3 regions of the Metapseudomonas lalkuanensis genome follow, and region 2 is predicted to be linked to each of the others. Evidence: predicted binding sites of a transcription regulator. Region 2 holds the regulator's gene; each other region holds the start of a gene.
What was found. Region 2 encodes FliA, which starts transcription of late flagellar genes. Its sites were predicted from a motif close to CTAAAGTTTNNNNNNNNNNNGCCGNTAA; they were not measured.

Region 1: FXN65_RS06470 (methyl-accepting chemotaxis protein) is a predicted target of FliA. The motif match lies at 6,230-6,257, and genes of this name have one in related genera.
Region 3: FXN65_RS20865 (flagellar protein MotY) is a predicted target of FliA. The motif match lies at 3,763-3,790, and genes of this name have one in related genera.

What each region holds. Positions count from the first base shown of each region.
Region 1 covers NZ_CP043311.1:1,352,173-1,361,902, reverse strand. The annotation lists gene FXN65_RS06500 (monovalent cation:proton antiporter-2 (CPA2) family protein) at 1-991, shown strand, start outside; gene FXN65_RS06495 (LysR family transcriptional regulator) at 1,085-2,014, shown strand; gene FXN65_RS06490 (DinB family protein) at 1,999-2,517, opposite strand; gene FXN65_RS06485 (putative bifunctional diguanylate cyclase/phosphodiesterase) at 2,608-4,002, opposite strand; gene FXN65_RS06480 (MarR family winged helix-turn-helix transcriptional regulator) at 4,358-4,822, shown strand; gene FXN65_RS06475 (CAP domain-containing protein) at 4,842-5,702, opposite strand; gene FXN65_RS27840 (PSPA7_2676 family Cys-rich small protein) at 6,030-6,182, shown strand; gene FXN65_RS06470 (methyl-accepting chemotaxis protein) at 6,306-7,460, shown strand; gene FXN65_RS06465 (response regulator) at 7,638-8,003, shown strand; gene FXN65_RS06460 (chemotaxis protein CheA) at 8,025-9,730, shown strand, end outside.
Region 2 covers NZ_CP043311.1:1,792,642-1,802,371, reverse strand. The annotation lists gene FXN65_RS08490 (protein-glutamate methylesterase/protein-glutamine glutaminase) at 1-957, opposite strand, end outside; gene FXN65_RS08485 (chemotaxis protein CheA) at 1,002-3,239, opposite strand; gene FXN65_RS08480 (protein phosphatase CheZ) at 3,251-4,039, opposite strand; gene FXN65_RS08475 (chemotaxis response regulator CheY) at 4,060-4,434, opposite strand; gene fliA (RNA polymerase sigma factor FliA) at 4,518-5,264, opposite strand; gene fleN (flagellar synthesis regulator FleN) at 5,261-6,094, opposite strand; gene flhF (flagellar biosynthesis protein FlhF) at 6,170-7,519, opposite strand; gene flhA (flagellar biosynthesis protein FlhA) at 7,535-9,658, opposite strand.
Region 3 covers NZ_CP043311.1:4,506,788-4,516,517, forward strand. The annotation lists gene FXN65_RS20850 (GGDEF domain-containing protein) at 1-817, opposite strand, end outside; gene gloA (lactoylglutathione lyase) at 875-1,267, opposite strand; gene FXN65_RS20860 (argininosuccinate synthase) at 1,363-2,580, opposite strand; gene FXN65_RS20865 (flagellar protein MotY) at 2,710-3,726, opposite strand; gene pyrC (dihydroorotase) at 3,894-4,940, shown strand; gene rnt (ribonuclease T) at 4,937-5,611, shown strand; gene FXN65_RS20880 (peroxiredoxin) at 5,721-6,323, opposite strand; gene FXN65_RS20885 (bacterioferritin-associated ferredoxin) at 6,607-6,825, shown strand; gene bfr (bacterioferritin) at 7,025-7,495, shown strand; gene grxD (Grx4 family monothiol glutaredoxin) at 7,752-8,078, opposite strand; gene FXN65_RS20900 (molybdopterin oxidoreductase family protein) at 8,172-9,730, opposite strand, start outside.

The DNA of each region.
Region 1 (9,730 bases), 440 kb from region 2:
GGGCCTGCTGCTGGGCCTGTTCTTCATGAGCGTGGGCATGAGCGCCGATCTCAGCCTGCTGCTGAACGAGCCCTTCGCCGTGCTGGTGCTGACCGTGCTGCTGCTGATGTTCAAGCTGCCCCTGCTTTACGTGGCGGGCCGCTATGCCGGCGGGCTGGACCGCGTCCACGCGCTGCGCCTGGGCATCATCCTGGCCGCCGGCGGCGAGTTCGCCTTCGTGGTGTTCAAGGTGGCCCATGAGCAAGGCATGCTCGACGCCCGCCTGCACAGCCTGCTGGTGCTCAGCATCACCTTGTCCATGGCGGTCACACCGCTGCTGGTGCTGGCGTTTTTCCGCCGCCTGGTCGTCGCACCGGCGCCGGTGGAAGTGCCGGCGGAGTACCAGCGCATCGACAGCGACGCCCCACGCGTGGTGGTCGCCGGCATGGGGCGCATGGGTCAGATCATCGCGCGGGTACTGCGCGCCCAGCAGGTTCCTTTCGTTGCCCTGGACACTGCGGTAGACATGATCGAGTACGGTCGCAGCCTGGGCAGCATGCCCATCTACTACGGCGACCCGTTGCGCCCGGAGATCCTCCGCGCGGCCAAGGTGGGCAAGGCCGAGTACCTCATCATCGCCACCGACGACCCGGACACCAACCTCAAGCTCACCGAGCTGGTGAAGCGCCTCTACCCGAACCTCAAGGTCATCGCCCGCGCGCGTAATCGCCAGCACGTCCACCGCCTGCTGGACATGGGCGCAGTGCCGGTGCGCGAAACCTTCCACTCCGCCCTGGAAATGAGCCGCCAGGCATTGCTCGGCCTGGGGCTGGACGAAGACCAGGCCAATGCGCGCATCCGTCGTTTCCAGCGCCATGACGAGGAAGTCCTGGCGGCCCAGCACAAGGTCTATGACGACGATGCCGCGGTGATCCAGACCGCCCGCGAGGCCCGCTCCGAACTGGAGCACCTGTTCGACGCCGACCTGATCGAGGACAAGGCGGTCAAGTAACCCGCCACAACAAGGGGATCGCCCGGCAACGCCATTGCCAGGCGCCAGCAAGGCGCTTCAATCAATTCAGCCAAAGCCTGTGGGAGGCGCCGGATGAACCGGAACGATCTGCGACGTGTGGACCTGAACCTGCTGGTGGTTTTCGAAACCCTGATGTACGAGAAGAACCTCACCCGGGCATCGGAAAAGCTCTTCCTCGGCCAGCCCGCCGTCAGCGCCGCCCTGGCGCGCCTGCGCGACCTGTTCGACGACCCGCTGCTGGTGCGCAATGGCAGGGTCTTCGAACCCACCAAGCGCGCGCTGGAAATCCTCGAGGAACTGCAGCCGGCACTGGACTCCATCTCCGGCGCCGTCAGCCGGGCGAAGGACTTCACCCCGGCGACCTATCGCAATACCTTCCGCATCGGCCTGTCAGACGACGTCGAGTTCGGCCTGTTCCCGCCGTTGCTCGCCCAACTGCGCGAGGAAGCCCCCGAGGCCATAGTCGTGGTTCGCCGGGTCAACTTCCTGCTCATGTCCTCGATGCTCGCCTCCGGGGAAATCTCGGTAGGCGTCAGCTTCACCACGGAGCTGCCGGCCAACGCCAAGCGCAAGCGGCTGCGCAACCTGCGCTGCAAGATCCTGCGCGGCGACGACCGTCCCGGGGCGCTGACGCTGGACGATTACTGCTCGCGTCCGCATGCGCTGATTTCGTTCTCCGGCGACCTGAGCGGCAACATCGACAACGATCTCGCACGGGTTGGAAGGAGCCGCCGCGTGGTGCTGGCGGTGCCGCAGTTCGGCAGCCTGCGCTCGATCCTGGCGGGAACCGAACTGCTTGCCACGGTCCCGGACTACGCGGCTGACGCGCTGATCGACGGTAGCGGCCTGCGCGCCGACGACCCGCCCTTCCCCATCTACACCTCGGAGCTGTCCATGGTGTGGAGCAGCGGCACCGACAACGATCCCGCCGAACGCTGGCTGCGCGAGCTGATCATGAAGCACATGTCCGCGCCGCCGATGCCCAATCAGCCCGCCGCGTAGCGGGGATGGGTCTCGCGCAGGAACACGGGGAGGTCGGTGATGGGCGGCTTCGCCGGAATCTCGGCGTACATCTGGACCACGCTGCCCCGGTGATAGGACGCGTGGTTGACCACGTGCATCAGCATGGCGCCGGCCATCATCACGCCGGGGTCGCCGGAGCAGAAGACGAACTCCACCGGCTCGGCCAGCGAGGCATCCGTCTGCCCGGCGCTCCATGAAATGAACCAGTCGTCCATGGACGCCTGGGCCTCCCGGAGCTCGGCCAGTTCAGGGTGCGGCACTTCCAGCCGCGTCTTGTAGGGGTGTGACTTGCCCTCCAGGTGGGCACGCCAGATGCAATCGATCACGTAGATGTGATTGAGCGTGCCGATGATGCTCTTGCACAGGGAGATGCGCTCCTTGCCGACCTCGCCCGGGGGCAACCCGGCCAGGTCATCGAACAGCCGTTCATCGACCCATTGTTTGTAGTGGGCAAGCATCCTGGCCGTGTGAGCGTTGATCATCAGGGGCCCTCCTTCGGAAAGTCGGATCCGTCGCGCGGGGTGGGAGAGATGAGAGCAAAACGGCCCGGCAAGTGTAGGCGCGGCCTGGAATTACGGCGTCCCGACCGTCGCTTCCTCCGCACGGGGCAGGTTGCAGCGCCGCACGAACTCGACGAACTCCGCCAGCGGCACGGGCCGGCTGAACAGATAGCCCTGGAACTGCCCGCAGCCATTGCTGGCCAGGAAACGCAGCTGGGCCTCGGTCTCGATCCCTTCGGCGATCACGGTCATGCCCATGCTCTGCCCCAGGGCGATGACCGTCCGCACGATGGTTTCGCTGCTGGCATCGGTCAGCACGTCGCAGATGAAGGAGCGGTCGATCTTCAGCGTGCTCAAGGGCAGCCGCTTGAGGTGGCTGAGCGAGGAAAACCCGGTGCCGAAATCATCCAGGGAGAAACGCACGCCCTGCTGCACCAGCGCCGTCATTTTCCGCGTCAGGTCCTCGATGTCCTGCACGATCAGGGTTTCGGTCAGCTCCAATTCGAGCCGGCGCGCTTCGATGCCGTGCTCCCCGATCATCGCCAGCACGTCAGTCACGAAGGTGGCCTGGCGGAACTGGTTCTGGCTGATGTTCACCGCCAGGCCGATATCCGCCAGCGCCGGCTCGGCCTTCCAGGCCCGCAACTGGGCGCAGGTCTGCTGCAGCACCCACTGGCCGATGGGAATGATCAGCCCGGTCTTCTCGGCGTGGTCGATGAACTCGGCTGGTGGCACCAGCCCGCGCTGTGGATGCCGCCAGCGGATCAGCACCTCCGCCCCCACCACCCGCCGGGCGCGGTCCAGTTGCGGCTGGAAGTAGAGGACGAACTGTTCGTCCCGCAGTGCCGTACGCAGGTCGTGGTCCAGCTCCGAACGCTCGGCGGCGTCGGTCTGCAGGATGTGCAGCAGCATGAAGAACATCGACACCGACGCTATGCCCTGCACCCAGGAGCCGATCACCCGCACCTCATCCGGCAGGCTGTAGCCCGTGATGGGGCTCCAGTTCGTCGCGGACAGGCCGGTGAACAGCGCCAGGCAGAGCAAGGTGACGCCATAGCGCAGCCACCTGGGGTCGTCGCGAAAGGCCATCAACGCGGCCACGGCCAGCGGCAGGAGGTACAGGTGCGTCGCCCGCGGCGCCGCCGGCGTCGGCACGTCCAGCACCAGGGTCGAGACGAGGATGACCACCATCAGCAGGCCGAACAGCAACAGATTGGCGCTGCGCGCCTGGTTATGCAGGGTCAGGACGAACACGCCGAGCCCGCAGAGGATCAGCACCAGATCCATCAGCACGATGCCCCAGGCACCCCGCTGCACGAAGTAAGCGCCCCAGAACAGCCCCATGAACACCATGAGCCCACTGGCCAGCAGCCGCATGCGCCGCTCGCGACGCTGGCCGATCAGGGCCAGGTCATGGGACAGCCAGAGCTGCTGGACTCGCCTGGGGAATGCAGAGATGGGGGTCATGGAAAATCCCTTTGCCGACCCTGTTCATTCTTGAGGGTGATCGCGTGATTGCAAATTGGCATTGGATTGAAGGGCGACGCGGAGGGGTCGGCGGTTAAGTCCGGGGGAGTACCGGTCGGTGGCTTGCATGGGGACTATTTGCATAGCGAGCGATTAAATCGATGGCGATAACGCGGGACCATCGACCGCACGAGGAAATGACCATGATCCATTTGACCCAGGCGGGTGCTTGCCGAAGGACCTGATCCACGCCGGTATTTCCCGGCAAGTTGAAATCCGGCCCTTCCGACTAACTCGCATGCGACCTATAGTCCTTCCTTTCAGGACATGAGCCCAATGGCCAACGAGGAACTAAATGAAGCCCGACGGAAAAAAGCCCGGCAGCAAACCGGCACCGCTCTCGGATTTCCTGTGTTTTGCGGTGTATTCAGCCAACCTCGCCTTCGGCAAGGCCTACAAGCCGGTCCTTGAGCAGCTCGGGCTGACCTATACGCAATTCATCGCCATCGTGGCGCTGTGGGATGAAGACAATCAGACCGTTGGCAGCCTGGGCGAAAAGCTCTTCCTGGAATCGAACACCCTCACGCCGATGCTCAAGAAGCTGGAAGCGATGGGCCTGCTCCAGCGCCAGCGCGACCCCGAAGACGAACGCCAGGTGCGGGTCAGCCTGACCCCGGCAGGCCGGAGCCTGCGGGAACAGAGCCTGGAAGCCAGCCTCAACGACTCGACCGGTCTCTCGCCGGATGAGTTCGTGCAGATGCAGAAGGCCGTCACCAGGCTGCGCGACAATCTGCTGAAGCCGTCCAGGCGGGAAAAGTGATCCCTTGCAGCGCCCCGGATCAGGGCGCGCCGAACATCATGGTCCAGTAGATGCCGTTTTCGCTGCGCACCTGTGAGGCATAGGCGGCGCCGACCTGGGTGAACTTCGGGTTCATCAGGTTGGCGCAATGACCGGGGCTGGCCAGCCAGCTGTCCATGGCCGCGCGGGGCGAGCCCTGGCCGGCGGCGATGTTTTCACCCACCTGGCGTCCTCGAAAGCCCGCATCGCGTGCCCGGTCGAAGGGCGAGTCGCCGTCCGGGCCCTGGTGGGAGAAGTAGTCGCGGTTGGCCATGGAGCGACTGTGCTGCTGGGCGGCACTCGCCAGTGCGGAACTCCAGTTCAGCGGCCGGGCGGCGGCGAAACGCTTGCTGCCGCACATGCGCGGCTTGGCCCGCGCGGCGTTGACCTGCGCCAGCAAGGCCTGCCCCGTCGAACGGGAATCCCCCAGTTGGGCGCTGGCCATGGGCCGGGCCAATACCAGGCGCCACTGGTTGCCGCTGCGGCTGATGCCGATATCGGAAACCTGGCTGTCGAGCAGGTCGGCGCAATAGTCGTCGCGCAGCATGGCGAATGCCGACCTGGCATCCCGCGCCCCGGCCAGGCGGATGCTGCGCACCTCGCCAGCCTGGTAGCCGGCATCGCGCAAGCCGCGTCGCAACGCCCCCGAGTAACCCACCGGCAGCGCCAGGTTCGATTTCAGCACCAGCGGCGGCGCGCCCCGCATCGTGCTCCATTCGCAGCGCTGGCTGTGGGTTCGGTAGTCATTGATGGCGGCCAGCAATTGCCGCTCATCACCCGCCTGGGCGGGAATGGCGAAAAGGGATGTCAGGGCGGCGGGCAGCAACGGGAGCAGGCGAAGGGATCGACGGATCGGGTGCATGAATGGGCGTGTGGATAAGTGTGAGGGAAAGGGCCGGGGTATGACTGCGGCGCCGGTATCAAGGTTCAGGACGCTCAGTGAATTCTCCACGCCGATAGTCCGAGGTCCGCGCCGCGCAGCGCTCGATCGCCGGTGCGCGCGGCGCACCCTGCCTACCCGCTCCCCTGCCCTGACCGACGGTCACCCCGTTCGCCGCATTAGGTTGCCGGTTCTAGAGCGGTCGAACGATCCTCGCGGCGACCCATGCCTCCAACAAGAACAAGGCGAGTGCAGTTCCAACCACTACTGCCGGATCGAACCGAGGGGGTACGCCCCCGGGGAGGAGCCATGCGTATCCGTTGTTTCCTGCTCGGTTGCCAATGGACCGAGGGTTTTCGCACCGACGTGGGTGCCGTACCGATGATCTGCCAGCGCTGCCTGCGCTGCGGCGCCCATCGCTATCTCAGCCTCCCGGAGGAGGAGGCGGAATCAGCCGGGTGATTGGCGCAGCAGGCTGACAGATAGCGATTTGACAGCAGACGAGCGGCCTCTAGCTTTAAGCAGCGTTGCCGATGGCCTTTTAAAGGCCGCCGTCCGGTCATTAACCCCTGCTGGGAGTGCTCCATGTCGCATCCGTCGCCTGCCAACCCAATCCAGGGCCTGGCCCTGCATTCCCTGATCTGGCTGGCGTGCGCCGGCATGGTCGCCGTCGGCCTGCCGGTGTGGCTGGCCCTGGGCGGAGGCTGGCTGGCCAGCCTGTCGCTGGTCTGGCTGCAGCGCGATGCGCGCACCCATGGGACGCACGCCGATGCACAGCCCACGGTGGAGGCTCCCGACTGGCAGCGGGCGCAGCATGCGATGGACGAACACCTCGGCACCTTGCAGGCCCATGCCGGACAGGTAGACGGTTTGCTGCAGGACGCCATCGGTCGCCTCGGCGACAGCTTTCACGGCCTCGCGGCGCGCATCGACCAGCAGCGCACCCACTCCCACTCCCTGATCGAACGCTACGGCAATCAGTCCAATGATGACGAGGGGATGAACTTCCAGGAGTTCATCGCCACCACCCGCAACACCCTGGGCCTGTTCGTCGAGGCCACGCTGGAAACCAGCCAGACGTCCCAGGACCTGGTGAAGCGCATGGACCGCGTGACGCAGAAGATCGCCGATATCCTGAAATCCACCCACGATATGGACGCCATCGCCAAGCAGACCAACCTGCTGGCGCTGAACGCCGCCATCGAGGCGGCCCGCGCCGGGGAGAGCGGCCGGGGCTTCGCCGTGGTGGCTGATGAGGTGCGCGCCCTGTCCACCCGCTCCACCGGTTTCTCCGAGCAGATTCGCGAGCACGTGGATGTGGTCTACCGGGAAATCCAGGACGCCGAGTCGGCCATTTCCCAACTGGCGGACAAGGACATGGGCTTCGCCCTGGACTCCAGGCAGCGGTTGCACCACATGCTGGAAGACCTGGAAGGCATGAACCGCCACACGCTGAAGGTGATCCAGGAACTGGATCGGATTTCCCTGGAGGTGGGCTCGGGCGTCGACCAGGCCATCACCGCCCTGCAATTCCAGGACATGAGCAGCCAGTTGATCGGGCAGATGCGCAAACACTTCGCCAAGCTCGGTGCATTCGCCGCCGGCCTCGGGGCCCTGCGCGGCGTCGCGCCGGAACACTGGGCGCAACAGGTGGATGAGGAAGCCGCCGAGCTGCGCAAACCCATCGCCAACCCGGTCAGCCAGAGCAGCGTGAACGCGGGTGAGGTCGAGCTCTTCTGAACGATTGATGACAGCCGCCCGCCGCTCATCAATGCGACGAATGGCTGACGCCAGTAGCTGGACACCCCTCCGGTGCCCATCTACACCTAACCATGGCCACTGGCCAGCCTCCAAAAGCAGAACTGGGTTGCAAGAAGCGTCCAACCAGAAAAAAGATCGCAAGGGAGAGCGGCACTGATGAGCAAGCAGATCCTGATAGTCGACGATTCGGCCTCCATAAGGCAGATGCTGAGCTTCACCCTGAAGGCCGCCGGTTACGCCGTAGACGAGGCTGTCGATGGCAAGGACGGCCTCGGCAAGGCACAGAGCAAGGCCTACAACCTGGTGTTCACCGACCAGAACATGCCCAACATGGACGGCCTCAGCCTGATCCGCAGCCTGCGTGGCCTGCCCGGCTATCGCGCCACCCCCATCCTCATGCTGACCACCGAGTCCAGCGACGCCATGAAACAGCAAGGCAAGTCGGCCGGCGCCACCGGCTGGCTGGTCAAGCCCTTCGATCCGCCAAAGCTGCTGGAAGTCACCCGCAAGGTCCTCCCCTGACTCCAGCACAAGGCGTTTCCCATGAGCGACGGGATGAATCAGTTCCTCCAGGTGTTCTTCGAGGAAACCGAGGAACACCTGGCCAACCTCGAACTGCTGCTGCTCGGCCTCGACCTGCAGCAGCCTGACGCGGAAGAACTCAACGGCATCTTCCGCGCCGCCCACTCCATCAAGGGCTCGGCCGGCATGTTCGGCTTCGATGACCTGACCGCTGTGACCCACGAACTGGAAACCCTGCTCGACCGCATCCGCAGCGGCCAGATGGCCCTGCGCGGGGAAATGGTCGACCTCTTCCTGCAAGCCCGCGATGTGCTGATGCGCCTGCTGGACGCCCACCGCCAGCAGACGCCAGACCCGAGCGTGCCGGTGGAAGCGACCGTGGCCCGCCTGCGCGAGCTGCTGGGCGCCACGCCGACAGCGGAGGCAGATGCGGGCTTCGGTTTCTTCGACGAAGCGCCAGGCTCGCCGGATGCGGCCGCCGATAAGGACTTCGGGTTCTTCGACGATGCGCCCGGCATGCCCGCCCAGGACGCCTCCGCCGCCTTCGGCTTCTTCGATGAAGCCCCGGGTGCCCCCGCCCCGGTGGCCGCCGAGCCACCCAGGCCGGTGCCCGCACCCGCGCCGGTCGCCAGCAAGCCGGCCAGCAGCGAAGCGGAATCCAGCTCCATCCGCGTCAGCGTCGAGAAGATCGACAGCCTGATCAACCTGGTGGGCGAGCTGGTCATCACCCAGGCCATGCTCGGCCAGCTCGGCAACGCGCTGGACCCGAGCGTCCACGAGCGCATCCACCAGGCCCTGGCGCAGCTGGAACACAACACCCGCGACCTGCAGGAATCGGTGATGTCGATCCGCATGTTGCCCATCAGTTTCATCTTCAGCCGCTTCCCGCGCCTGGTGCGTGACACCTCGGCACGCCTCGGCAAACAGGTGGAACTGGTGCTGCAGGGCGAGCAGACCGAGTTGGACAAGGGCGTGATCGAACGCTTGAGCGACCCACTCACCCATATCGTTCGCAACAGCATCGACCACGGAATCGAGCAGCCCGAAGCACGCCTGGCCGCCGGTAAACCGGCCAGTGGCACCGTACGCCTGGGTGCCTTCCACCAGGGCGGCAGCATAGTCGTGGAAATCAGCGATGACGGCCGAGGCCTGAACCGCGAGCGCATCCTGGCCAAGGCCCGCGAGAAGAACCTCGCCGTGCACGACGGCATGAGCGATGCCGAAGTCTGGCAACTGATCTTCATGCCCGGCTTCTCCACCGCCGAAGTGGTCACCGACCTCTCCGGACGCGGCGTCGGCATGGACGTGGTCAAGCGCAACATCCAGGCCATGGGCGGCCGCATCGACATCGATTCGGCCGCCGGCCTTGGCACCCGCATCAGCATCCGCCTGCCGCTGACGCTGGCCATCCTCGATGGCCTGATCGTCGCCGTGGCACGCACCCACTACGTGATTCCGCTGACCTACATCGTCGAATCGCTGCAGCCCAAGGCCGACGACATCCGTGGCCTGGCCGGCGAGGAAGGTGCGGTGATCCGGGTGCGCGGCGAGTACCTGCCGCTGCTCTCGCTGCACGACCTGCTGGGCGAGTCCGCCCCGCCGCTGCCGGCGGAGCAGTCCATCGTGGTCATCCTCGAAGCCGACGGGCGCCATTTCGCCCTGCAAGTGGACGACCTGGTGGGCCAGCAGCAAGTGGTGATCAAGAGCCTGGAACAGAACTTCCGCCG
Region 2 (9,730 bases):
CGCACCTTCACGTCCGTCGGCGCCCATCCCGGTCAGCACCACGGCCAGGACCTTGTCATTGTAGGACTTGGCCGCCGAGCCGAAGGTGATGTCCACGCAGGGCTTGTAGTTGAGGCGCTCGTCGCCGGGCAGAATGCGGACCACGCCACGGGCATCGACCATCATCTGCTTGCCGCCGGGCGCCAGCAGGGCCAGGCCCGGGCGCAGCACGTCGCCATCCTCGGCTTCCTTGACGGAAATCCGGCAGAGCTTGTCCAGGCGCTCGGCGAAGGCCTTGGTGAAAGCCGCCGGCATGTGCTGGATCAGCACCAGGGGCGCCGGGAAATTGGCCGGCAGTTGGGTAAGCACGCGTTGCAGGGCAACCGGCCCGCCGGTAGAGGTGCCGATGGCGACCAGCCGGTAGGCCTTACGCTTTGGGGCGGCGGAGCTGGCCGGGGCAGCCGGCGCAGCGTGGCTCGGCTGGGCCGGCACATGGGCCGGACGCACCGGGGCACTGCTGGCCGGAGCCGGGCCCGGCTGGGCCGAGTGCGCCGGGGCGCTGAAACTGCTGTAGCGGCGGTTGCTGCGGGCGATGCTGTGCACCTTCTCGCAGAGCAACTGCTTGACCTTCTCGGGGGTGCGCGAGATGTCCTCGAAGTTCTTCGGCAGGAAGTCCACCGCACCGGCATCCAGGGCGTCGAGGGTGACGCGGGCGCCTTCGTGGGTCAGCGAGGAGAACATCAGGACCGGCGTCGGGCAGCGCTGCATGATGTGCCGCACCGCGGTGATGCCGTCCATCATCGGCATCTCGTAGTCCATGGTAATGACGTCGGGCTTGAGCGCCAGCGCCTGGTCAATGGCTTCACGCCCATTGGTGGCGGTACCCACCACCTGGATATTGAGGTCGGAAGAGAGGATTTCCGAGACGCGGCGGCGGAAGAACCCGGAGTCATCCACCACCAGAACCTTGACTGCCATAAGAAAAAAGCTCCTAGCGGGCGGCCATTGCTGGCCGCCCCAGATCAACCACGGCGTGCGTAATGCTTGAGCATGCTCGGCACGTCGAGGATCAGCGCGATACGGCCGTCGCCGGTGATGGTGGCGCCGGACATGCCCGGCGTGCCCTGGAGCATCTTGCCCAGCGGCTTGATCACCACTTCCTCCTGGCCTACCAGCTGGTCGACCACGAAGCCGATGCGCTGGGTACCCACGGAGAGAATCACCACATGGCCCTCGCCCTGCTCTTCCACCGCTGCGTCACGTACCAGCCAGCGCTTGAGGTAGAACAGCGGCAATGCCTTGTCGCGGACGATCACCACCTCCTGGCCGTCCACCACGTTGGTGCGGGACAGGTCGAGGTGGAATATCTCGTTGACGTTGACCAGCGGGAAGGCGAAGGCCTGGTTGGCCAGCATCACCATCAGGGTCGGCATGATCGCCAGGGTCAGCGGAACCTTGATGACGATCTTCGAACCCGAGCCCTTCTGCGAAAACACGTTCACCGTGCCGTTGAGCTGGGAGATCTTGGTCTTCACCACGTCCATGCCGACGCCACGGCCGGACACGTCGGAAATCTCGGTCTTGGTGGAGAAGCCCGGGGCGAAGATCAGGTTGTAGCACTCCAGTTCGGTCAGGCGCTCGGCGGCGTCCTTGTCCAGCAGCCCCTTCTCCACCGCCTTGGCGCGCAGCACGGCTGCGTCCATGCCCTTGCCGTCGTCGGTGATCATCAGAAGGATGTGGTCGCCTTCCTGCTCGGCGGACAGCACCACACGGCCGGTACGCGGCTTGCCGGCGGCCTCGCGCTCGTCCGGGGACTCGATGCCGTGGTCGACGGCGTTGCGCACCAGGTGCACCAGCGGGTCGGCCAGGGCCTCGACCAGGTTCTTGTCGAGGTCAGTGTCCTCGCCCACCAGTTCGAGGTTGATTTCCTTCTTCAGGTTGCGCGCCAGGTCGCGGACCAGGCGCGGGAAGCGGCCGAAGACTTTCTTGATCGGCTGCATCCGCGTCTTCATCACCGCGGTCTGCAGGTCGGCGGTGACCACGTCCAGGTTGGACACGGCCTTGGCCATGGACTCATCGCCGCTGTTGGCGCCCAGGCGCACCAGACGGTTACGCACCAGCACCAGCTCGCCGACCATGTTCATGATCTCGTCCAGGCGCGCGGTATCCACCCGCACGGTGGTTTCCGCCTCGCTGGCCACGGCTGGGCCGGCCGCGCCGTTACCGGCAGCGGGCGCTGCAGCCTGGCGCGGTACGGGGGCGGGTTCTGCCTTGGCCGCCGGCTTGGGCGCAGGTGCGGGAGCCGGACGGCTCACGGCAGGCGCGGGCACCGGCTCCTCGCTGGCACTGCTGAACTTGCCCTTGCCATGCAACTGGTCGAGCAGCGCTTCGAATTCGTCGTCGGTGATGTGTTCGCCACCGGCAGCGGGAACGGCCGGGGGGGTGGGAGCCACGGGCGCAGCCGGGGTATTGGCGGCCGCTTCCACGGCACCGTTGAACTTGCCCTTGCCGTGCAACTGGTCGAGCAGGTCTTCGAATTCGTCATCGGAGATATCGTTACCCGCACCGGCAGTGGCCAGCGCCGACACCGGGGCGGACGCATGGGCAGCGACAGCGGCTTCCGGCTCCGCGGCACCGGCGAACTTGCCTTTGCCGTGCAACTGGTCGAGCAGCGCTTCGAACTCGTCGTCGGTGATTTCATCAGCGGCAGCGGCGACCGGTTCGGCGGCCTTGCCGGCGCTGTCACCCAGCGCGTCGAGCAGCTGCTCGAACTCGCTGTCGGTGATGTCGGCGGTTGCTTCGACGGGAGCCGGTGCTTCGACAGGCGCGGGGGCCGCCGGCGCCGCAGCGACGGGTGCAGGCTCGGCGCCGGCCGGTTCGGCCAGGCGCGCCAGGGCAGCCAGCAGCTCCGGCGTGGCGGGCGTCGGCTCGCTGCGCTCGCGCACCTCGCTGAACATCTCATTGACCGTGTCCAGGGCCTGCAGCACCACGTCCATCAGTTCGGCATCCACGCGGCGCTCGCCCTTGCGCAGGATGTCGAAGACGTTCTCGGCGATGTGGCAGCACTCCACCAGCGCATTGAGCTGGAGAAAACCGGCACCACCTTTCACGGTGTGGAAGCCACGGAAAATCGCGTTGAGCAGGTCCATGTCGTCAGGGCGGCTTTCCAGCTCGACCAGCTGCTCGGACAGTTGCTCCAGAATCTCGCCGGCCTCTACCAGGAAGTCCTGGAGGATTTCTTCATCGGCGTCGAAGCTCATATGAGCGCTCCCTAAAAGCCTAGGCTGGATAGCAGATCGTCGACGTCGTCCTGTCCGGACACTACGTCCTCACGTATATCGGCATGGATCTGCGGACCTTCACCCCTGGAAGGATTTTTTTCTTGTTCCAGCTCTGCACGTAGCGCGGCGTGGTCGTGCTCGATGCCGGCGTAGCGATCCACCTGGCTGGCCATCAGCACCAGCTTGACGAGGTTGCTCTCCACCTCGGTGACCAGTTGGGTCACGCGCTTGATCACCTGGCCGGTAAGGTCCTGGTAGTCCTGCGCCAGCAGGATGTCGTTGAGCTTGCTCGACAGGGCATCGGTATCGCGCTGGCTGCGGGCAAGGAACTGCTCGATGCGGCGAGCCAGGTCGCGGAACCCGTCCGCGCCGATTTCCCGGCGCATGAAGCGGCCCCACTCCGCGCCCAGCTGCTGGGCTTCGTCGCTCAGGCCGTTGAGCAGCGGCGCGCTTTCCTCCACCAGGTCCATGGTGCGGTTGGCGGCCTTCTCGGTCATGTGCACCACGTAGGAAAGGCGATCGGTCGCGTCCGCGATCTGCGACATTTCCTGGGCGTGGGGCAGATGCGGGTCGATCTGGAAGTTGACGATGGCGTTGTGCAGCTCACGGGTGAGCTTGCCGACTTCCTGGTAGAGGCCGCGATCACGGACGTGATTGAGTTCGTGGATGAGTTGCACGGCGTCGGTGAAGTTGCCTTTCTCGAGACTTTCCACCAGTTCCCGCGCACGGTCTTTCAGGGTCGACTCGAAGTCTCCCAGCAGGTGTTCATTCTGGTCCATGGTGCCCCCGCGGCTGACATTCAGCCGTTGACCCGCTCGAAGATCTTCTCGATTTTTTCTTTCAGCACCTGGGCAGTGAAAGGCTTGACCACATAGCCGTTCACGCCGGCCTGGGCGGCCTCGATGATCTGGTCGCGCTTGGCCTCGGCAGTCACCATCAGGACCGGCAGGTGCTTCAGGCGCTCGTCGGCACGCACGGCGCGCAGCAGGTCGATGCCGGTCATTCCGGGCATGTTCCAGTCGGTCACGAGGAAATCGAAGTTGCCGCTGTGCAGCATCGGCAGGGCCGTGGTGCCGTCGTCGGCTTCGGCGGTATTGGTGAAACCCAAGTCGCGCAAGAGGTTCTTGATGATGCGTCTCATCGTCGAGAAATCGTCAACGATGAGGATTTTCATGTTCTTGTCCAAGTCGACCTCCGTACAGTCTCAAACGCCCCTCTTGCCGGGTGCGCCGTTCAAATCTGGAAGCGGTGTGCCGTTCAGCGTGCTCGCCATTCGCCAAGCCGTGCGCGCAAGCGTGCCGCGCACTGGCTATGCAACTGGCTGACCCGCGATTCGCTGACCCCCAGCACTTCACCGATTTCCTTCAAGTTCAGTTCTTCGTCGTAATACAGCGCCAGTACCAGGCGCTCACGCTCGGGCAGGTTCGCGATGGCATCGGCCAGCGCGGCCTGGAAGCGTTCGTCTTCCAGATCATGGGAAGGTGAAAATTGGGTGACACCGGCGTCCTCGCGCAGACCGCCCTGCTCGCCTTCCTGCAACAGGTCGTCGAAGCTGAACAGGCGGCTGCCCAAGGTGTCGCTCAGAATGCCGTAGTAGTCTTCGAGACTCAATCCAAGTTCGGCAGCAACTTCCTGATCTTTAGCGTCGCGTCCTGTTCTCGCCTCGATGGTGCGGATGGCCTCGCTCACCATGCGGGTATTGCGGTGCACCGAACGCGGCGCCCAGTCGCCCTTGCGGACTTCATCGAGCATGGCTCCGCGAATGCGGATACCGGCGTAGGTTTCGAAGCTGGCGCCCTTGCTGCCGTCGTATTTCTTCGAAGCTTCGAGCAAGCCGATCATCCCGGACTGCATCAGGTCTTCCACCTGTACGCTGGCTGGCAGGCGCGCGAGCAGGTGATAGGCGATGCGCTTGACCAGGGGGGCATAGCGCTCGATCAACTGATGTTGCGAATCCCTTGCCTGAGCCTTGCCGTACATACGCAGTCCAGTGGCGGGTGTCATACAGGGGTTTCCGCGGAGGGCTGCTTGACCAGCCGCTCGACGAAGAACTCCAGGTGGCCCCGCGGATTGGCCGGCAGCGGCCAGCTATCGACCTTCTGCGCGATGGCCTTGAAGGCCAGCGAGCACTTCGAACGCGGGAAGGCTTCATAGACCGCGCGCTGCTTCTGCACGGCCTTGCGCACCGACTCGTCGTACGGAACGGCGCCCACGTACTGCAGGGCGACGTCGAGGAAACGGTCGGTGACCTTGGTCAGCTTGGCGAACAGGTTGCGCCCTTCCTGCGGGCTGTGGGCCATGTTGGCCAGCACGCGGAAGCGGCTCATGCCGTAGTCGCGGTTGAGCAGTTTGATCAGTGCGTACGCGTCGGTGATCGACGTGGGTTCATCGCAGACGACCACTATCACTTCCTGGGCCGCACGGACGAAGCTGACCACCGAATCGCCAATGCCGGCGGCGGTGTCGATCACCAGTACGTCGAGGTTGTCGCTGATTTCGCTGAATGCCTGGATCAGGCCGGCGTGCTGCATGGGCGAAAGCTGCACCATGCTCTGGGTGCCGGAGGCGGCGGGGACGATGCGGATGCCCCCCGGCCCCTGCAACAGCACGTCGCGCAGGTCGCATTCGCCATTGATCACATCAGCCAGTGTGCGCTTGGCGGTGAGGCCGAGCAGGACGTCGACGTTGGCGAGTCCCAGGTCGGCGTCCAACAACATGACGCGGCGTCCGAGATCGGCCAATGCCAGCGAGAGGTTCACCGACACGTTGGTCTTGCCGACGCCACCCTTGCCGCCGGTCACCGCGATCACCTGTACGGGATGCATACTACCCATTTCAAATACCTTGCCTTAGGTCGACTGGGCCATTTGGCTGTCCAGCACCGCCCCTCTGGGCGGCTTACAAATTCTTCAACCGGCGCGCCGCGCCGGATTCTGATAGAGCCCGGCGAACAGGTCGGCCATGGCTTCTTCACTCGGGTCTTCCGGAGCCTGCAGGCTGACCGCACGGCTCACCAGCTGGTGGCTGCGGGGAACCTGCAGATCATCCGGGATTCGCGGGCCGTCGGCCAGATAGGCTACCGGGAGATGCTGGCCGATAGCCAGTCCCAAAACCTCACCCAGGCTGGCCGCTTCGTCCGCCTTGGTAATGATGCAACCGACCAGGCCGCAACGCTTGTAGCTGTGATAGGCCGCCTTGAGCACCTGGCTCTGGCTGGTAGCCGCCATCACCAGGTAATTCTTCGCGTTTATCGCCCGGCTGGCCAGCGCTTCGAGCTGCATGGTCAGGGCCGGATCGTTGATTGGCAGACCAGCGGTATCGATCAGCACCACGCGCTTGCGCGCCAGCGGAGCCACGGCCTGGGTCAGGGATTGGCCCGGATCGACCAGGGTCACCGGCACATTGAGGATGCGGCCAAGGGTCTTGATCTGCTCCTGGGCGCCGATGCGGAAACTGTCCATGCTCACCAGGGCGACGTTCTGCGCGCCGTACTTGAGCACGTAGCGGGCTGCCAGCTTGGCCAGGGTGGTGGTCTTGCCCATGCCGGCCGGGCCGACCAGGGCGATCACACCGCCCTCTTCCATCGGCTCGACCTGAGGAGTGCGGATGGCGTGGGCGAGATGCGCCAGGAGCATGCGCCAGGCCTGGCGCGGGTCGCTGACGTTGGCCACCTTGTCCAGCAGGGCGCGGGCCAGTTCGGCCGGCAGGCCCATGCGCTGCAGGCGGCGCCAGAGGCTGGCCTGCTGCGGACGGCGGTTCTGCATCTGGCTCCAGGCGATGGAGCCCAGCTGCACTTCGATCAGTTCACGCAGACCGCTCAGCTCGAAACGCATGGCGTCCAGGGCGGCCTGGTCCACGCCGGCAGATTTCGGCGCGCTGACCGTCTCCACCGGACGCGGCACGGCGCGCGGACGCTCGATAGCGGCGGCCAGGGCGGATTCCGGCAGTTCCGGTTCGATGGCGGTCAGCGGCTGGCCGGCGAACAATTGACGGTCCTTGCCGGCATCGGCGATGGCACGGGTCGTCAGTTCGGCCTGAGCCTGGGCGATGCGCGCCTGGGTCTTGCGCAGTTCGGCTTCAAGCGCCGGGTTCGGCTTGCTCGGGGCCGGCGCGGGCAGCGGGTAGTCCAGCGCCGCGGTCAGCTCGACACCGCCGGCAACCCGACGATTACCGATGATGGCGGCATCCGCGCCCAGTTCATCACGCACCAACTTCATGGCTTGACGCATATCGGCGGCGAAGAAACGTTTGACCTGCATGGCCCTTGACCTCGGTTAGTTCTGCCCCACAGTCGCGACTATGGTGACCTGCTTGTTGTCCGGTATTTCCTGGTAGGCGAGCACGTGCATGGTTGGCACGGCGAGCCTTGCGAAGCGCGACATCATCGCCCGGATCGGCCCGGCCACCAGCAGGATCGCCTGCTTGCCGAGCATTTCCTGACGCTGCGCCGCTTCCACCAGGGAACGTTGCAGCTTCTCGGCCATTCCGGGTTCGAGGAGAACGCCATCTTCCGAACCCTGTCCGGCCTTCTGCAGGCTATTCAGCAATATCTGTTCCAACCTGGGTTCCAGAGTGATCACAGGCAGCTCCGGCTCTAGTCCCACAATGCTTTGCACAATTGCACGGGACAGCGAGACACGAGCCGCCGCCACCAGCGCGGCGGGATCTTGACTCTTGGGTGCCACGTTGGCGATGGCTTCGGCGATGGTGCGGATATCGCGCACCGGCACCTGCTCCTGCAGCAGCGCCTGGAGCACCTTGAGCAGCGTCGACAGCGACACCATGCCGGGCACCAGCTCTTCGGCCAGGCGCGGCGAACTCTTGGCCAGGTTCTGCATCAGTTGCTGGACTTCTTCGTGCCCCAGCAGCTCATGGGCGTGCTTGTGCAGCACCTGGTTGAGGTGGGTAGCGACCACTGTGCTGGCATCCACCACCGTGTAACCCAGCGATTGCGCCTGGTCACGCTGGCTGGCGTCGATCCACACCGCTTCCAGGCCGAACGCCGGATCCTTGGCGGCGACGCCGTTGAGGGTGCCGAATACCTGGCCGGGGTTGATCGCCAGTTCGCGGTCCGGATAGACCTCCGCCTCGGCCACGCTGACGCCCATCAGCGTCAGGCGGTAGGCGTTGGGCAGCAGGTCGAGGTTGTCGCGGATGTGCACCGAGGGCATCAGGAAGCCCATCTCCTGGGACAGTTTCTTGCGCACGCCCTTGATCCGTGCCAGCAACTGGCCGCCCTGGTTGCGGTCGACCAGCGGAATCAGCCGGTAACCCACTTCCAGGCCCACCAGATCCACCGGGGTCACGTCGTCCCAGCCCAGCTCCTTGGTCTCCTGGGCGCGCTGGGCCGGCAGCAGTTCCTGCTGGCGCTTCTCTTCCTGTACCGCCTCTTCCTTGACCTGTTTCTGGCGATGCCAGATGAACCAGGCACCGGCGGCTGCCACCAGGCCCAGGCCGATGAAGGATACATGCGGCATGCCCGGCACCAGGCCCATGGCGATGAGGATGCTGGCCGACACCGCCAGAGCCTTGGGCGAGGCGAACATCTGGCGGTTGACCTGCTGGCCCATGTCTTCGGAGGAGGACACGCGGGTCACCATGATGGCGGCCGCGGTGGACAGCAGCAGCGAGGGGATCTGCGCCACCAGTCCGTCACCGATGGTCAGCAGCGAGTAGATGCGGCCGGCGTCGCCGAAGCTCAGACCGTGCTGAAGCATGCCAATGGCCATGCCGCCGAGCAGGTTGATGAAAAGGATCAGCAGGCCGGCGATGGCATCGCCACGGACGAATTTGCTGGCACCGTCCATGGAGCCGTAGAAGTCGGCTTCCTGGGAAACCTCGGAGCGGCGTTTCTTCGCTTCGGCCTGATCGATCAGGCCGGCGTTGAGGTCGGCGTCGATCGCCATCTGCTTGCCGGGCATGGCGTCCAGGGTGAAGCGCGCGCTCACCTCGGAGATACGGCCCGCACCCTTGGTGACCACCACGAAGTTGATGATCATCAGGATCGCGAAGACCACGGCACCGACCACATAGTTGCCACCGACCACCACGTCGCCGAAGGCCTGGATCACCTTGCCCGCGGCGTCGTGGCCGTCCTGGCCGTGGAGCAGCACCACGCGGGTGGAGGCGACGTTCAGTGCCAGGCGCAGCAGGGTGGCGACCAGCAGGATGGTCGGGAAAACGGCGAAGTCCAGCGGGCGCATGGCGTACACGCACACCAGCAGGACGACGATGGACAGGGCGATGTTGAAGGTGAAAAAGACGTCCAGCAGGAACGGCGGCACCGGCAGGGTCATCATGCCCAGCATCACCAGCACCAGCAGCGGCACCCCGAGGTTGCCACGACCGATGCCCAGCAGGTTGTTGCGGACATTGCCGATCAGTTGCGTACGATCCACTGCTACTCCCCTACCCCTTTCACGGAGCCCCGCTCCGCTCATCCAATCTTTTGACGCGTCGATGCGTCCTGA
Region 3 (9,730 bases), 2.7 Mb from region 2:
CAATCAGGTCATCCCGGCGGAACTGTGCCCGCAACATGCGCGCGGCTACCAGCGGCAGGTTCTCGGCCGGCCCGCTGTCGTTGCTTTCCACCTGCAGGTGGAGCAGCAGGCAGGGCGTGTCGCGCTGGCGTGAAGTTTCGAGGCTCTCGGCGGCGTGGCGCAGGAAGCCGAGGCGGTTGTGCAGGCCAGTGAGTTCATCGGTCATGGAGAAGCGCTGGATATCCTGTTCGACCCGCTCGCGCTCACAGGCTTCGTCGTAGAGCAGGCGGTTGGCGGCCACCAGTTCCTGGGTACGGGCGATGACCCGCTGTTCGAGCTCGTTGTAGAGCTGGACGTTCTCCATGGCCACCGAGGTCGAGTCCGCCAGGGCCTGGAGCAAGCCGACTTCACGCACGTTGGCCAGGCGCGGAGTGGCCCAGTAGGTGCCGATCGCCCCCACCGGGGCCATGCTGCGGATGGGCACCATGACCAGGCTCTTGACGAAGGTCGGGCGGTAGGCGTCGTGGGGAATGCGCGGGTCCTGGTAAATGTCTTCGATCACCGCGGGCTCGCGGTTGAGCATGGCCCAGCCGCTGATGCAAGTCTCCATGGGGAAGCGCAGGCCCTTCCACAGCGGCGAGATGGCGTCCTCGTCCTTGTAAAAGCAACGGTCGCCATCGCGCAGGACGAATGTGGCGCCATCGGCCCCCACCAGCTCTCGCGCGGCACTGCGCACGATCTCGGCGATGCGGTCGAGATCACGGGCCAGGGAAAGCTCCTGGATGGCCCGAACCAGGCATTCGAGATTGCGTTCGTAGCTGACAGCGGAACCATCCATAGACCCACGCCTCCGGACCGGGGCGAGAGCGCCCCGGATTCATATCAGCATAGAGCGTCAGTCGTTGCGAGAGGGGGAGAGCAATTCGATTTTGTAGCCGTCGGGATCTTCCACGAAGGCCAGGATGCTGGTGCCGTGCTTCATCGGCCCCGGCTCGCGGGTGATCTTGCCGCCGCGGGCGCGGATGTCTTCGCACGCCTTGTAGACATCGTCCACTTCCAGGGCGATGTGGCCGTAGGCGTTACCCAGCTCGTACTTGTCCACACCCCAGTTGAAGGTCAGCTCGATCACGCTGTTGTGGGCCTCGTCGCCGTAGCCGACGAACGCGAGGGTGAACTGACCGTCCGGGTAGTCCTTGCGGCGCAGCAGGGTCATGCCCAGCACTTCGGTGTAGAAGGCGATGGATTTGTCCAGGTCGCCGACTCGCAGCATGGTATGCAGCAGTCTCATCGATACTTCCTCATCGGTTGCCCGTATTTCGCGGGCTCTTGAATGACGAACCCCGGCTTTTGGCCGGGGTCCGTGGGCTCACGCTTACAAGCTTATCAGAACAGCTTGCGGCCCTTGCCTGCGGCGATGCGCATGCGCAGGGCGTTGAGCTTGATGAAGCCAGCAGCATCAGCCTGATTGTAGGCGCCGGCATCGTCCTCGAAGGTGGCGATATTGGCGTCGAACAGGGAGTCGTCGGACTTGCGGCCGACCACGATGACGTTGCCCTTGTACAGCTTCAGGCGCACCACGCCGTTCACGTTGGCCTGGGAGGCGTCGATCATCTGCTGCAGCATCAGACGCTCCGGGCTCCACCAGTAGCCGGTGTAGATCAGGCTGGCGTACTTGGGCATCAGCTCGTCTTTCAGGTGGGCCACTTCGCGGTCCAGGGTGATGGACTCGATGGCGCGGTGGGCCTTGAGCATGATGGTGCCGCCGGGGGTCTCGTAGCAGCCGCGGGACTTCATGCCGACATAGCGGTTCTCGACGATGTCGAGGCGGCCGATGCCGTTCTCGCCGCCGATGCGGTTCAGCTCGGTCAGCACCTGGGCCGGGGTCATGTCCTTGCCGTCGATGGCAACGATGTCGCCATTGCGGTAGGTCAGCTCGATGTAGGTCGGGGTGTTCGGCGCGGCTTCCGGAGACTTGGTCCAGCGCCACATGTCTTCTTCGTGCTCGGTCCAGGTGTCTTCCAGCACACCGCCCTCATAAGAGATGTGCAGCAGGTTGGCGTCCATGGAGTACGGGGACTTCTTCTTGCCGTGGCGCTCGATCGGGATGGCGTGCTTCTCGGCGTAGTCCATCAGCTTCTCACGGGACAGCAGGTCCCACTCGCGCCAGGGGGCGATCACTTTCACGCCCGGCTTCAGGGCGTAGGCGCCCAGCTCGAAGCGAACCTGATCGTTGCCCTTGCCGGTGGCGCCGTGGGAGATGGCGTCAGCGCCGGTCTCGTTGGCGATTTCGATCAGGCGCTTGGCGATCAACGGACGGGCGATGGAGGTACCCAGCAGGTACTCGCCTTCATAGATGGTGTTGGCGCGGAACATCGGGAACACGAAGTCGCGGACGAATTCTTCGCGCAGGTCATCGATGTAGATTTCCTTGACGCCCATCGCCTGGGCCTTGGCGCGGGCCGGCTCGACCTCCTCGCCCTGGCCGAGGTCAGCGGTGAAGGTCACCACTTCGCAGTTATAGGTATCTTGCAGCCACTTGAGGATCACCGAGGTGTCCAGGCCACCGGAATAAGCCAGGACAACCTTCTTCACGTCCGCCATGCCATCAACTCCACGGGGGTTGTACGAAAAACCCGTGATTCTACTGACCCTGGCGGCCAAATTACAGTGTCGCGACAGCTTATGACGACGAGGCGACAGTTTCTGTCAGTCGCGCGACGAACGGCGGGATCAGGACCCGGTCCGCGGCTGGGAATCGGCAGCAGCGCCCTGGACACCGGGAGCGGTGGCCGGCGCAGCCGGAGTGGCTGGAACGCCAGGCGCGGCGGGGGCCGGCGCCTCCGTCGGAACCGGGGCTGGCGCTGCTGCCGGTGCGGCGGGCGCTTCGACGGGCAGATCAACGCGGGACAACTGCACGGTGGCACGACGGTTCTTCTCCCGGTTGGCCGGGCTGTTGTTCGGCGCCAACGGGTAACGCTCGCCATGGAAGCGCATGACCATCTGCGCTTCGGGGAAGCCGTTGGCCTTGAAGTAGTCGAACACCGCCAGGGCACGGCGGCGCGACAGGTCGCGGTTGGTCAGGCGGTTGCCGCTGTTGTCGGAGTGACCGTCGATTTCGATGTGATTGACGCTGGGATCGGCCTTGATGAAGTCGAGCATGATTTCCAGCTTCGCCCGCGCCATCTCGTCCAGCTCCATGCCGCCGCCCGGAAAGCCGACCTGCACATGCTTGACCTGGTCGAAATTCACCGGCAGCAACTTGGCAGTGCAGGCGAGGTAATCCTGATAGGCCCGGTTGAATTTTACCGGCAGCAGGCGTACTTCCATGGAATCGCCGCCTTGCAGGGTACGGTGACGAACCAGTGGGCTGCGACCTTCCAGCAAGCCGGTGAGCAGGCGCCCGGCCTGCTGCTGGGAACTGCTGAAAGGCACTTCACCGCCGCCGACGCTGACCACGCCGAGGTTGATATCTCCCCTCCCCGGCTGCCAGGGCGCCGCCGCTGCCAGCAGCGTCGCCGAGCCGGTCCCCATCCAGCGCTCCCGCGCCTTCAGGCGGAAGGTGGCCTGCTCGCCGGCCCGGCGCACGAACTCCCCGGAACCGAAGTCGGTGATGGGCTGCGACAGCCGGCATTCGAACTTGTCCCCCTCGACCTTCCACTCCACCTTCTCCAGGCGAGTCTGGAAGGTAATGGCCATGGCCGGCAGGCTGGCGAACAAGCTCAGGAAGACGAGATAGCGCTGGCGCACGGCGGGCTCCACGGGGAATTACGGCGTTCCTGCTGGATATCGGTGCCAAGCGGAAAAACTTGAGCGGGGATTTGCCTGCAAGGCGGTCGCCGGCTCCTGCCCTGCGTGCCCCGGAAGGGCTTTTCCGGTAGCATGTCCGCCCAGTTCTGCCCGCCTGGAAGCCCCTCATGTCCGACCGTTTGACCCTCCTGCGTCCCGACGACTGGCACATCCATCTGCGCGATGGTGCCGTCCTGGCCCATACCGTCGCCGATGCCGCCCGCACCTTCGGCCGCGCCATCATCATGCCCAACCTGGTGCCCCCGGTCCGCAATGCCGAGGAAGCCGACGCCTATCGCCAGCGCATCCTCTCTGCCCGCCCGGCCGGCAGCCGCTTCGAGCCGCTGATGGTGCTCTACCTCACCGATCGCACCAGCCCGGAGGACATCCGCGCGGCCAAGGCTTCGGGCTTCGTCCACGCCGCCAAGCTCTACCCGGCCGGCGCGACCACCAACTCGGACTCCGGCGTTACCAGCATCGACAAGATCTTCCCGGCCCTCGAAGCCATGGCCGAAGTCGGCATGCTGCTGCTGGTCCACGGCGAAGTGACCCGTGGCGAAATCGACGTGTTCGACCGCGAAAAGGTGTTCATCGACGAGCACCTGACCCGTGTGGTCCAGCGCTTCCCGACCCTGAAGGTGGTGTTCGAACACATCACCACCGGCGACGCGGTGCAGTTCGTGCAATCGGCCTCGGCCAACGTCGGCGCCACCATCACCGCCCATCACCTGCTGTACAACCGCAACCACATGCTGGTTGGCGGTATCCGCCCGCACTTCTATTGCCTGCCGATCCTCAAGCGCAACGTGCACCAGGAAGCCCTGCTGGACGCCGCCACCAGCGGTAGCGCCAAGTTCTTCCTCGGCACCGACTCGGCGCCCCACGCCAAGCACGCCAAGGAAGCCGCCTGCGGCTGCGCCGGCTGCTACACCGCCTACGCGGCCATCGAGCTGTACGCCGAAGCCTTCGAACAGCGCAACGCGCTGGACAAGCTCGAGGCCTTCGCCAGCTTCCACGGGCCGGACTTCTACGGCCTGCCACGCAACACCGACCGCATCACCCTGGTGCGCGAGGAGTGGACCGTCCCGGCCACCCTGCCACTGGGCGAGCAGGTGGTGGTACCGCTGCGCGCCGGCGAGAAGCTGCGCTGGCGTCTGCTGGAGGAGCAAGCGTGAGCGAGGACCTCTACGACGACGAACTGGACGGCAGCCTGCCGTCCGGCCCGCGCCATCCGATGGCGGCACGCTTCCGTGGCTACCTGCCGGTCGTGGTGGACGTGGAGACCGGCGGTTTCAACGCCGCCACCGACGCCCTCCTGGAAATCGCCGCGACCACCGTCGCCATGGATGAACAGGGCTTCCTCTATCCGGACCACACCCATTTCTTCCGCATCGAGCCGTTCGAGGGCGCCAACATCGAACAGGCCGCGCTGGAGTTCACCGGGATCAAGCTGGACCACCCGCTGCGCATGGCAGTGAGCGAGGAGCACGCGCTGACGGAAATCTTCCGCGGCCTGCGCAAGTCGATCAAGGCCAACGGCTGCAAGCGCGCCATCCTGGTCGGCCACAACTCCAGCTTCGACCTCGGCTTCCTCAATGCCGCGGTGAACCGGACCGGCCTAAAGCGCAATCCCTTCCACCCCTTCTCCAGCTTCGACACCGCGACACTCGCCGGCCTCGCCTACGGCCAGACCGTGCTGGCCAAGGCCTGCCAGGCCGCCGGCATCGAGTTCGACGGCCGCGAGGCGCACTCGGCGCGCTACGACACCGAGAAGACCGCCGAGCTGTTCTGCGGCATCGTCAACCGCTGGAGGGAAATGGGCGGCTGGATCGACGACGAGGACTGACCTCGGCATCCAGTTGCAGGAGCGAGCTTCGCCAGCAAGCTCGCTCCTACAAGCACCCAGACATGAAAAAGCCCGGCATCTGCCGGGCTTTTTCTTTACCTGGAAACGCTTACAGGGAAGAAGCGTTCTCGGCCAGGTACTGCGCAACGCCTTCCGGAGAAGCGGTCATGCCCTTGTCGCCCTTCTTCCAGTTGGCCGGGCAGACTTCGCCGTGCTCTTCGGTGAACTGCAGGGCGTCGACCAGACGCAGCAGCTCGTCCATGTTACGGCCCAGCGGCAGGTCGTTGACGATCTGGGAACGCACGACGCCGTTCTTGTCGATCAGGAAGGCACCACGGTAAGCCACGCCACCTTCGGACTCGACGTCGTAGGCCTTGGCGATTTCGTGCTTCATGTCGGCAGCCAGGGTGTACTTGACCTGGCCGATGCCGCCCTTGTCCACCGGGGTGTTACGCCAGGCGTTGTGGGTGAAGTGGGAGTCGATGGACACGCCGATCACTTCCACGCCGCGAGCCTTGAATTCGGGGATGCGGTGGTCCAGGGCGATCAGCTCGGACGGGCAGACGAAGGTGAAGTCCAGCGGGTAGAAGAACACCAGGCCGTATTTGCCCTTGATGGCTTCGGACAGGGTGAAGCTGTCAACGATTTCGCCATTGCCCAGAACGGCGGCAACGGTGAAGTCCGGAGCCTGCTTGCCTACGAGAACGCTCATTCCATGTCTCCTGAGTTGTCATGAGTAATCAATGCGCCGGGGGTCACAGCCTGGCCAACCAATGTGGCGGCGCCATGACACCCGCTTCCAAAAGAACGGGCAATAATACACTCGGCAGATAGCCCCGCCCACCGCTTTCGACTAGCGGGTCAATGTCGGCAGATCACCGTCCGGGAAGGCGCGAAGGCCTCTGGTCCGGGCGTTTCGAACATATCTTTGACAATCATTCTCATTACTATTAGTATCCCTTCCATTCAATCACTCCCCCGAGTCCCAAGTCGCCATGTACGTCTGTCTCTGTCTGGGTGTCACTGACGGTCAAATTCGCGAAGCCATCTACGAAGGCTGCTGCAGTTATCGCGAAGTACGCAACGCTCTGGAAGTAGGTACCCAATGCGGCAAGTGCGCATGCCTGGCCAAGCAGGTGGTCAAGGAGACCCTCGCCGAGGTACAGAGCAGCCAGGCAGCCCTCGCCTACCCCGCTGCCTACGCTATCGCCTGACCATTCGGCGGGAACACAGGAAACCGGACCTCAGCGTCCGGTTTTTTTGTGTCTGTTTTTCAACTATTTAGAGTTCAAATGTAGAAGTTAAACATTCTTATTAATATTCGAATTCATTTGAAATTCAATGACTTAGATTTGACACACCAAGTTTCACGGATCAGAATTCAAAAATCTCCCACCTACGGCAGGACTCCACATGAAAGGCGACAAGAAAGTCATTCAGCATCTCAACAAGATCCTCGGCAATGAACTTGTTGCGATCAACCAGTACTTCCTGCACGCCCGCATGTATGAAGATTGGGGCCTGAAGAAACTGGGCGATCACGAATACCACGAGTCCATCGACGAGATGAAGCATGCGGACAAGCTGATCAAGCGCATCCTCTTCCTCGAAGGCCTCCCCAACCTGCAGGACCTTGGCAAGCTGATGATCGGCGAGAACACCAAGGAAATGCTCTCCAGCGACCTGAAGCTGGAACTGCAGGCGGTGCCGGACCTGAAGGCCGCCATTGCCTACTGCGAAAGCGTGGGCGACTACGGCAGCCGCGAACTGCTGGAGGAGATCCTCGAATCAGAGGAAGAACACATCGACTGGCTGGAAACCCAACTGGGCCTGATCGAGAAGGTTGGCCTGGAAAACTACCTGCAGTCGCAGATGGACGAGTAATCCGGCGTGATTAAGAAGCCCCGCAATTGCGGGGCTTTTTATTGGTCTTCGAAATAATGGAAAAACGGGAATATTTCCAATTGGCAGATAACAGCGGGAAATAGGACCGAACTTCCCCACATGAACTTCCATACGCCATCCATTACTCAACTTCCTTGACTGGCACAGCACTGATGCGCGCAGTGCCCCTCTACTGCTTTTCCGGGCCCCTATGAAAAAGCCCCGCACTTGGCGGGGCTTTTCATTGAATGACGGATCAGGCGCTGGCCTTGCTCACGGCATCCTTGACCAGGGTCTGCAACTCACCCTTCTCGAACATCTCGGTCATGATGTCGCTGCCGCCAACCAGTTCACCGGCTACCCAGAGCTGCGGGAAGGTCGGCCAGTTGGCGTACTTCGGCAGGTTGGCGCGGATTTCCGGGTTCTGCAGGATGTCCACGTAGGCGAACTTTTCGCCGCAAGCCATGAGGACTTGCGCGGCGCGGGCCGAGAAGCCGCACTGCGGAGCATTCGGCGAGCCTTTCATGTACAGCAGGACAGTGTTGTTGGCGATCTGCTCTTTGATGGTTTCGATGATATCCATTGGGCACCTCGGCTGAACTTTCCGACTGGCGAGTCGGCAGGATGGCGGCATTGTAACGGAAAGCCGAGCGGTGCGCTCGGACTCTCCATGCCTTCAGGCGGCCACCACTTCCACGGGAACGCCATTGAGCGCCGCGTTGCCGGAGACCGCGTCCAGATGGCGCTCGTCGGTGAGGTCGTTGGCACTGGCGCCGGGCTGCTCGCTGGCGATGCCCATGCGAACCCCGGGGCGCGCATGACCCCAGCCGTGAGGCAGGCTGACCACGCCGGGCATCATGTCGTCGCTGGCGCCGACCTCTACCTCGATCACGCCCACCCGCGAACGCACCTTGACCCGCTGGCCATCCACCAGCCCGCGAGCTTCCAGGTCGTTCGGGTGCATGAGCAACTGATGGCGCGGCTTGCCCTTCACCAGACGGTGGTAGTTGTGCATCCAGGAATTGTTGCTGCGTACATGACGGCGGCCGATCAGAACCAGCTGCCCCTCACGGGGCGCGGGCTGCGCCGCGAAGCGATCGAGATCGCCCAGCAGGATCGCGGGGGCGGCCTCCACCTTGCCGCTGGGCGTCTTCAGGCGTCCGCCCAGGTTGGGTTTCAGCGCTCCCAGATCCATGCCGTGGGGATGTTCGCGCAACCGCGCCACGGACAGTTTGTGCTCGGAACGATCGCCATAGGGACCGGCGCGCAGACCAAGGTCGATCATCTGCTCCGGTGCCAGGGTGGGCTTGAGCTCGATGCCCGTACGCGCGGCAAAGGCCTTGGCCAGGCCGACGAAGATTTCCCAGTCGTGCATCGCCCCGGCCGGCCGGGCCAGCACGGCCTCATTGAAGCGGGTGACATTGCGCACGGCGAAGAGATTGAAGGTGGTGTCGTAGTGTTCGTGTTCCAGCGGCGCGGTGGGCGGCAGGATCAGGTCAGCGTAACGGGTCGTCTCGTTGATATAGAGATCGATGCTGAGCATGAACTCCAGGCCGTCCAGTGCCTGTTCCAGTTGGCGGCCATTGGGCGTGGACAACACCGGGTTGCCGGCGATCGTGACCAGCGCCCTCACCTGCCCTTCGCCGGGTGTGAGCATTTCTTCGGCCAGGGCGGCCACCGGCAGTTCGCCACCGTACTCGGGAAGGCCTGATACGCGGCTCTGCCAGCGATTGAAATGCCCGCCGGAGGTCGCGGACACCAGGTCCACCGCCGGCTCGGTGCAGAGCACGCCGCCGACCCGGTCCAGGTTGCCGGTGACCAGATTGATGAGCTGGATCAGCCATTGGCAGAGGCTGCCGAAGGCCTGGGTGGAAACGCCCATGCGGCCATAGCAGACCGCACTCTCGGCCGCCGCGAAGTCCCGCGCCAGCTGGCGAATCTGCTCCGCCGGGATGCCGCAGCGCTGACTCATGGCTTCCGGGGTGAAATGGGCGATGGCCGCCCGAACCTGCTCCAGCCCCTCTACCTCAAGATGGGTGGCGCGTCCCAATCCCTCTTCGAACAGGGTGTTGAGCAGGCCGAACAGCAGTGCCGCGTCCTGCCCCGGACGCACGAACAGGTGCTGGTCCGCCATGGCGGCAGTTTCGCTGCGCCGCGGGTCCACGACCACCAGCTTGCCGCCCCGCGCCTGAAGGGCCTTCAGACGTTTCTCCACATCCGGCACGGTCATGATGC